Regions from separate parts of the Pectobacterium nicotianae genome, predicted to be linked through region 1. Evidence: predicted binding sites of a transcription regulator. Region 1 holds the regulator's gene; each other region holds the start of a gene.
The links. The regulator PurR, encoded in region 1, represses purine synthesis genes. The targets are predictions, from matches to a motif close to CANGCAAACGTTTGCNTG.
Positions count from the first base shown of each region.

Region 2: guaB (IMP dehydrogenase) is a predicted target of PurR. The motif match lies at 1,046-1,063, and genes of this name have one in related genera.
Region 3: purL (phosphoribosylformylglycinamidine synthase) is a predicted target of PurR. The motif match lies at 1,332-1,349, and genes of this name have one in related genera.
Region 4: pyrD (quinone-dependent dihydroorotate dehydrogenase) is a predicted target of PurR. The motif match lies at 835-852, and genes of this name have one in related genera.

Region 1 covers NZ_CP096821.1:2,087,603-2,089,811, forward strand. The annotation lists gene cfa (cyclopropane fatty acyl phospholipid synthase) at 1-660, opposite strand, end outside; gene purR (HTH-type transcriptional repressor PurR) at 862-1,887, opposite strand.
Region 2 covers NZ_CP096821.1:1,327,506-1,329,714, reverse strand. The annotation lists gene guaB (IMP dehydrogenase) at 1-984, opposite strand, end outside; gene xseA (exodeoxyribonuclease VII large subunit) at 1,156-2,209, shown strand, end outside.
Region 3 covers NZ_CP096821.1:1,271,463-1,273,671, forward strand. The annotation lists gene mltF (membrane-bound lytic murein transglycosylase MltF) at 1-1,229, opposite strand, end outside; gene purL (phosphoribosylformylglycinamidine synthase) at 1,446-2,209, shown strand, end outside.
Region 4 covers NZ_CP096821.1:2,811,500-2,813,708, reverse strand. The annotation lists gene pepN (aminopeptidase N) at 1-756, shown strand, start outside; gene pyrD (quinone-dependent dihydroorotate dehydrogenase) at 962-1,972, shown strand; gene MYB54_RS12630 (cell division protein ZapC) at 2,174-2,209, shown strand, end outside.

The sequences.
Region 1 (2,209 bases):
CTGTAATTCAATGGTGACGTTCAGATTCTGACAACGTCGCTGTGCCAGCACCTGTTGCTCTCTGGAAATAGTGATGCCGTACACTGAGACGCCGTAGTGGCGTGCCGCGAATTCGGCCAACCCGCCCCAGCCACAGCCGATATCCAGCAGAGTCATCCCTGATGTTAACTGGAGCTTTTCGCAGATCATGGCAAGTTTATCTTCCTGCGCCTGTTCCAGCGTCTGTGCCTGTTTCCAATAGGCGCAGGAGTATTGCATATAGGGATCCAGCATCAAGGTAAAGAGGTCGTTACCTAAATCGTAATGCGCTTTACCGACAACCTGAGCACGTCGGCGGGATTGTAAATTCGTGACGCGGGAGAGGGCGACGCGCGTCAGGTCGTGCAGACGGCGGGGCAGCCTGGCCTCTAACCCCGCACGCAGGACGCGATGGGAAAACATATCCAGCCGTTCACATTCCCACCACTCATCCATGTAGCTTTCTCCCAGCCCCAGCGATCCCTCACGCAGGATACGTTTAAAGAAATTGGGGTTGGTCACGCGGATGTCAAAAGGGCGAGTGCCGTTGATGGTGATATCCGCGGTGGCCAGCATGTCTTGCACGATGTGGAACCAGGGCGCGGTATTAGGATCCCATTCTTCTGTATAAGGTAAACCCATCATGTCTCCTTAACTTTATGTAAAAGTATCGTAAAACATACCTGGACAACACTTATCGCAGCCGAGATCTCGGCTGTCACCAGAGAAAATGAAACACGGTGTTAAATTGAAAACTGCTTCAGCCAGCATACAAGAGAATTGGCTGAAGCAGGGAGGGGAAGCAGCAGGAATAAGAAAATCGGCTGTACAGAATGGCTGCGGCTAGCGGCGATAGTCGAGGTAGGGGCCGTCTGCAACCGAGCGGCGTTCAATCAACGTCGGGTGCACTTCAATGACGTGTGCATCTTCCCGCTTACTGGTAATGCGATCCAGCAGCATTGCGAAAGCGGACTGACCCAGACGCTCCTTTGGCTGGTGGATGGTCGTCAGCGCAGGCGTAAAGAAACGCGCGTGGCGCACGTTGTCATAACCGATCACCGAAATATCCTGCGGCACACGCAGACCCAATTCGTCAGCCGCACAGATAGCCCCCATCGCCATAATATCGCCGCCGCAGAATACGGCCGTTGGACGCTGTTTCTGTGCGAGGATCTGATGCATGGCTTTATAGCCGGATTCCGGTTCGAAATCGCCTCGAACTACCCATTCGTCGCGTACGGTGATGTCGGCTTCCTTCAATGCTTTCAAAAAGCCGAGGTAGCGCCCGCTGCCGGTGTTGCGTTCTTGAGTGCCGGGGATGGCGCCGATATCCCGATGGCCGCGTTCAATCAGGTAGCGACCAGCCATATAACCGCCTTCAAAGGCGTTATCGATAATCGTATCGGTAAAATCGCTGTGCATCTGTCCCCAGTCCATCACGACCATCGGAATGCTGCGATAATCTTCCAACATCGACAACAGCTCTGGTGGGTATTCAGCGCACATTACCAACAGGCCATCGACGCGTTTTTGCGCCAGCATGGAAAGATAGGCTCGCTGTTTGCCGATGTCGTTATGTGAATTACACAGCACCAGCGTGTAGCCTTTGGCATAGCAGCTGTTTTCAACGGCTTCAATGATCTCGGCAAAATAGGGGGCTTCGCTGGATGTGGCCAGCAAACCGATAGATTTGGTGTGATTAACTTTGAGGCTGCGGGCGACGGCGCTGGGCGAATAGTGCAATTCTTTGATTGCCGCCCTGACGGCTGCCTTAGTCTCTTCGGCGACGAAACGTGTTTTATTGATCACGTGCGATACGGTTGTGGTGGAAACGCCAGCACGTTTTGCCACATCTTTAATCGTTGCCATCTAAAAATGACTCCTGAACTTACCTGTTACAGACGTAAGTATATTGTTAATCGTTTGCCTACGTTTAATGTTCTTCTTCTAAGCTAAAAAACAGGATTTCAGAAGGAGAATGCCGAATGTTATACCGAAGGGATCTGGGTTGACGTTTTTCGACTGATACGCAGCGCTTTCATAAACAGCGGATTGTGTCCGATTTATCATGAAAGTGAAAGGGCTAATTTATACTATTAGTGATGCATTCGTCCGAGATTTTTCGCTACAATTATGAAAGAATCGTAATAACCCTATTATTTGTGGCTTTTACTACCTAAACGGGTTTGGC
Region 2 (2,209 bases), 760 kb from region 1:
CAGCGCTTCAACCGCATCAGAGATAGCCGTAATCTGCGGTACACCCACGCCAGTTACGATACGAGTCGTACAGATAGAGCCAGGGCCGATACCCACTTTCACGGCGCTAACGCCCGCTTCAACCAGCGCTTTTGCACCTGCGCCCGTCGCCACGTTGCCGCCGATGATTTCGAGGTTCGGGTATTTAGCACGTGTTTCACGAATGCGCTGCAATACGCCTTCGGAATGGCCGTGTGAGGAGTCGATCAGCAGGACGTCAACGCCTGCGGCAACCAGCGCATCAACACGCTCTTCATTGCCTGCACCTGCGCCAACCGCTGCGCCTACGCGCAGGCGACCGTGTTCGTCTTTACACGCGTTAGGTTTACGTTCTGCTTTCTGGAAGTCTTTTACCGTGATCATGCCGATCAGGTGGAATTGGTCGTCAATCACCAGCGCTTTTTCGACGCGTTTTTCGTGCATTTTTTGCAGCACGACCTCACGCGCTTCACCTTCTTTGACAGTGACCAGACGTTCTTTTGGCGTCATGAACGCGCTAACCGGTTTTTCCAAATCGGTAACAAAACGCACGTCACGACCGGTGATGATACCGACCAGTTCGTTGTCTTTTGCCACGACAGGGTAGCCCGCGAAGCCGTTGCGCTCGGTCAGCTCTTTCATTTCACGCAGCGTCGTTTCTGGCGTCACGGTTTGTGGATCAACCACAACGCCACTTTCGTGTTTTTTCACGCGGCTAACTTCTTCAGCCTGACGCTCAATGGACATATTTTTGTGAATAAAGCCCAGACCGCCTTCCTGCGCCAGCGCAATGGCCAGACCGGATTCGGTAACGGTATCCATCGCTGCGGACAGCATAGGAATATTTAGGCGAATGTTTTTCGTCAACTGCGTGGACAGATCGGCAGTGTTAGGCAGAACAGTAGAATGAGCGGGAACCAGGAGGACGTCATCAAACGTCAGTGCTTCTTTAGCGATACGTAGCATGGGCAATATCTCACCAAGGTGGATGTAAGAATAGATAAAATATTGCCGTGGCATTATACAGAGCGTAATCGGTTGCCTCCAGCATTATTTTACTAAAATGCTTGATTACCTTTTTCAGGTAGGTAGTATCGATCAATTAAGTGACTGTTTTAAAATTTGATCTGGCTCACAATGTCTCAATTTCCCTCCTCTGCAATTTTTACCGTTAGCCGCCTGAATCAGACGGTTAGACAACTGTTGGAAATGGAAATGGGCCAGATTTGGCTCTCCGGCGAAATCTCCAACCTCTCTCAGCCCTCATCCGGCCACTGGTATTTCACGCTAAAGGACGAACGTGCGCAGGTGCGCTGTGCGATGTTCCGCACCAGCAACCGCAAAGTGACGTTCCGCCCGCAAAACGGTCAGCAAGTGCTGATTCGGGCGAGTATCACGCTATATGAACCTCGCGGCGACTATCAGCTACTGGCGGAAAGCATGCAGCCCGCTGGTGATGGCCTGCTACAGCAGCAGTTTGAACAGCTCAAACAGCGCCTCGCTGCCGAAGGGCTGTTCGATCAGCAGTTTAAGCAGGTTCTGCCCTCTCCCGCCAAACAAGTCGGCGTGATTACGTCAGCCAGCGGTGCCGCCCTGCACGATATTTTGCAGGTGTTGCAGCGCCGCGATCCATCGCTGCCGGTGATCGTGTACCCCACGTCGGTGCAAGGCGCGGAAGCACCGCTACAGATTGTTCGCGCTATTGAGCTGGCTAACCAGCGGGATGAGTGTGACGTATTAATCGTCGGGCGCGGTGGTGGTTCACTGGAAGATCTGTGGAGCTTTAATGACGAACGGGTCGCCCGCGCTATCTTCGCCAGCCGCATTCCTATCGTCAGCGCCGTCGGCCATGAGACCGATGTCACTATCGCTGATTTTGTCGGCGACCTGCGCGCACCCACGCCGTCGGCTGCTGCCGAGTTAGTGAGTCGTAACCAACTTGAGCTATTGCGCCAGATACAGTCCCAGCGCCAGCGTCTGGAAATGGCGATGGATTATTACCTTGCCCAGCGCAATCGGGAATTTACCCGTCTGCACCACCGTTTACAGCAACAGCATCCGCAGCTGCGGCTGGCGCGTCAGCAGGCACAGCTGGTTAAACTGCGTCAGCGGCTGGATGACGCCATGCAGCAGCAGCTTCGGCAGACCTCGCGCCGAAGTGAACGCTTACAACAACGTCTGATGCAACAAC
Region 3 (2,209 bases), 820 kb from region 1:
TGGGCGTATCCCATATTGTAAGACGCCAGCGCAAACCAGATTTTTTCATCTTCTGGGATGGTGTCCGGCATTTTCTGCATCATGTGCGACATATATTGCGCACCGCCGCGAATACTTTGCTCAGGGTCGACTCGATCGGTGACGTTCAGGCTTTCTGCCGTGTTGCGCGTGAGCATCATCAGTCCGCGCACGCCGGTAGGGGAGGTCGCCAGCGGGTTCCAGTGTGACTCCTGATAGGAGATGGCGGCCAGCAGCTTCCAGTCGATATCGGTGGCGTATTTTTCAAACAGCGGTCGCAGATCCGGCAGCGTTTCATCAATCGCGCTCAGGAATGTGGTGGTATCGACATAGTCAAATTCGCCAACATGGCCGAGATACTTCTCCTCCAGACGCGCGAGCGTGCCGTCTTCGACAATCTGGCTGAAGAAATCCAGCAGCGCGGCGGACAGGCTGTCATCGTGTGAACGGCGCATATACCAGGTAACCGGCTCTTCGTCGCTGAGATCGAAGGCGACGGCAAGCTGCGGATGAATTCGCTGCATCAGGCCGATGGTGACCGAATCACCCAGCGTATAGTCCAGTTTGCCGTCGGCAACCTGCTTCAATAATTCCTGCGTGCTCTGATCGGAGGCCGATTCCCAGCTTAGCTGCGGGTATTTCTCCGCTTTTAGATCGCGCAGGGTAGCGGCGTGTGCGGAACCGGATGTGACAACGAGGCGGCCTTGCAGTTTATCCAGCGTTTTTGGACGGGGTGAACCGAGGCGGTACACCATCTGTTGTGAAATGGAATAGTAGGTTGGGCCGGCGCGGAAGCGTTCCAGACGCTCATGGTTGTAGATCAGCCCGGCAGCCAGCAGATCGGCATCGTCACCGTCTAAATCGTCGAACAGCTCGTCAAGATTCTTGCGTGACGATACTACCAGCTTGACGCCGAGGTAATCGGCGAACCGTTTTGCCAGTTCATAGTCCAGACCTGTCGGGGATCCGTTGCTCATTGCATAGGTCAGCGGTGAGTTGACCGTGCTGATACGCAACTCACCGCGTGAGAGGATCTGCCTGAGCTGTACATCCTGACTACTGCGCCAGGGAATACTAGGCCATAGCGCTAACGCCAGCAGTAACGTGATAATCCCGATGAAAAAATAATTTAATTTTAAAGGCTTCAAATAGTTATCTCTCGGCGGCCGTGTGGCCAGGCTGTCTGTAACGGCAGTTTTTTTATACGTCATTTCCCAGAGTGGGGGCATTTTGCTTAACAAACCGCCAGTGTGCAACTTTTATTGATTTGGTCACCGATTAATCATTCGTCGGACGCGAAGTGAAATTATCGCCACGCAAACGGTTTCGTCCGAGGGAAGGATTCTCTATAATATGCGCGTTTCCCCCCTGTTGTGCCCCATGGCTGTATCGCAGCCAGTGCATCGAAGACGAGAGAACTTTAGATTATGGAAATACTGCGTGGTTCACCTGCTTTATCGGCTTTTCGTATTAATAAATTGCTGGTCCGCTGCAAAGAGCACGTTTTGCCGGTCAGTGATATCTATGCTGAATACGTACATTTCGCCGATGTCAGCGCCCCGTTGAACAACGATGAACAGGCCAAACTGACACGTTTGCTGAAGTATGGTCCTTCTCTCGCGGAGCACGAGCCGCAAGGCCATCTGTTACTGGTCACGCCGCGTCCCGGTACCATTTCGCCGTGGTCTTCCAAAGCAACGGATATCGCCCATAACTGTGGGTTAAGCAAAGTACTGCGTCTGGAGCGTGGTCTGGCTTTCTATATTCATGCGCCTACGCTGAGCGATGAACAGTGGCAGCAACTGGGGGCACTGCTGCATGACCGAATGATGGAAAGCGTATTTAGCGACCTGAAACAGGCCGAAGCGCTGTTCTCTCATCATCAACCTGCCCCTTTCAAGCGTATCGAAATTCTGCTGGAAGGACGTCAGGCACTGGAAGAGGCGAACGTCCGTCTGGGACTGGCATTGGCAGAAGATGAAATTGACTATCTGCTGGAAGCCTTCACCAAACTGGGCCGCAATCCTAACGATATCGAACTGTATATGTTCGCCCAGGCGAACTCTGAGCACTGTCGCCACAAGATTTTCAACGCTGATTGGGTGATCGACGGCGTTACTCAGCCGAAGTCACTGTTCAAAATGATCAAAAACACCTTTGAACACACTCCCGATCACGTTCTCTCTGCCTA
Region 4 (2,209 bases), 720 kb from region 1:
AGTGAAAACGAGATTGCCGAGCTGTTTGACATCATCGATCCGACGGCGATCGCTGCCGTGCGTGAGAGTATGACGCGTACGATGGCGAAAGAGATGGCGGATGAGTGGCTGGCGGTATACCACGCGAATCACGCGCCGCAATATCGCATCGAACACGCGGATATGGGCAAACGCGCGCTGCGCAACGTCTGCCTGCATTATCTGGCATTCAACGATGAAGCGCAGGCGGATAAACTGGTGCAGGCGCAGTTCCGTCAGGCGGATAACATGACAGATTCGCTGGCGGCGCTGTCGGCGGCGGTTGAGGCTCAGCTGCCAGTGCGTGATGACCTGCTGACGCAGTTTGATAACCGCTGGCATCAGGATGGCTTGGTCATGGATAAATGGTTTGTGCTGCAAGCGACCAGCCCCGCAGCCGATGTGCTGACCCGCGTGCGCGAGCTGCTGCAACACCGTTCATTCAGTCTGAACAATCCTAACCGCTTGCGTTCGCTGGTGGGGGCGTTTGCGGCCTCGAATCCGTCGGCTTTCCATGCGGAAGACGGTAGCGGCTATCGCTTCCTGACGGAGATTCTGGCCGATCTGAATACCCGTAATCCGCAGGTTGCAGCGCGGGTGATCGAGCCGTTGATCCGTCTGAAACGCTATGATGCTAAACGTCAGGCACAAATGCGTCAGGCGTTGGAGCAACTGAAGACGTTGGAAAATCTGTCTGGCGATCTGTTCGAGAAGATCAGCAAGGCACTGCAAGACTAATCCTGCCACGCGATTAGCACAGCCACACGCGGTATCCTGCCGCGTGTGGCGATAATTCCCGCATCACGATTCCCTGCTCCCGCAAACGTTTTACTTTCCGCAAAGATGGAATTACCATCACCGACCGTGAGTTAAACCGTAATCCACTATTGCTTACTCCCAGCGTAGGCAAGATACCTTTGCGATAGGGATCTCAGGAGACAATATGTTCTATCCCGTTATCAAAAAAGCCCTGTTTCAGCTCGATCCAGAGCGGGCACATGAGCTGACCTTCCAACAATTACGCCGTATTACCAACACGCCTTTTGAATTTCTCGTTCGCCAATCTGTTCCGACTAAACCCGTTACCTGCATGGGATTATCTTTTAAAAACCCACTCGGTCTGGCGGCGGGATTAGATAAAGACGGCGAATGTATTGATGCGTTAGGCGCAATGGGATTTGGTTTTATTGAAGTAGGGACGGTAACGCCGCGTCCACAATCCGGTAATGACAAACCAAGATTATTCCGCGTAGTGGAAGCGGAAGGATTGATCAACCGGATGGGGTTCAATAATAAAGGCGTGGATTATCTGGTCGAGAATGTAAAGAAAACACGTTTTGGCGGTGTATTAGGGATCAACATCGGCAAGAATAAAGATACGCCGGTTGAGCAAGGCAAAGACGATTATTTGATCTGCATGGATAAGGTTTATCCTCACGCAGGCTATATCGCGATCAACATTTCGTCACCCAATACGCCGGGGTTACGCAGCCTGCAATATGGTGAAGCGCTGGACGATCTTTTGCTGGCGATAAAGAACAAGCAGACAGAATTAAAAGATAAGCATCAGAAATATGTTCCCGTGGCGGTAAAGATCGCGCCGGATCTTTCTGAAGAAGAATTGATCCAAATTGCCGACAGTCTGGTTCGCCATAACATCGATGGCGTGATTGCCACCAATACGACACTCGACAGAAAACTGATTCAGGGATTAAACCACTGCGGGCAAACCGGAGGATTAAGTGGACGTCCGTTGCAGACAAGCAGCACGGAAATTATCCGCCGTTTGTCACAGGAATTAGCGGGACGTTTACCGATTATTGGCGTTGGCGGAATTGATTCTTTGGTCGCCGCTCGCGAGAAAATGGCGGCTGGCGCATCGCTGGTACAGATATATTCAGGCTTTATTTTCCACGGTCCACGCCTGATTAAAGATATCGTTACACATATTTAATCCGAAATGCCTTTCATTTTTAGCTGGGGGTTTATTTATCCCCCCGGCTAGTCTATATTTTATCCGTTTGCGTAAATAATCTATCAACGGATGACTGATCTTCTTGCCGCAATGTTTGTGACGATGAACGATTATTGTGATGTGAGAAAACACAATCAGCCATTTCTGATATTTCTACTATGAAGGCGAAGGGTAAATAATATGAAGTTAAAACCTGACGATAACTGGCGCTGGTAT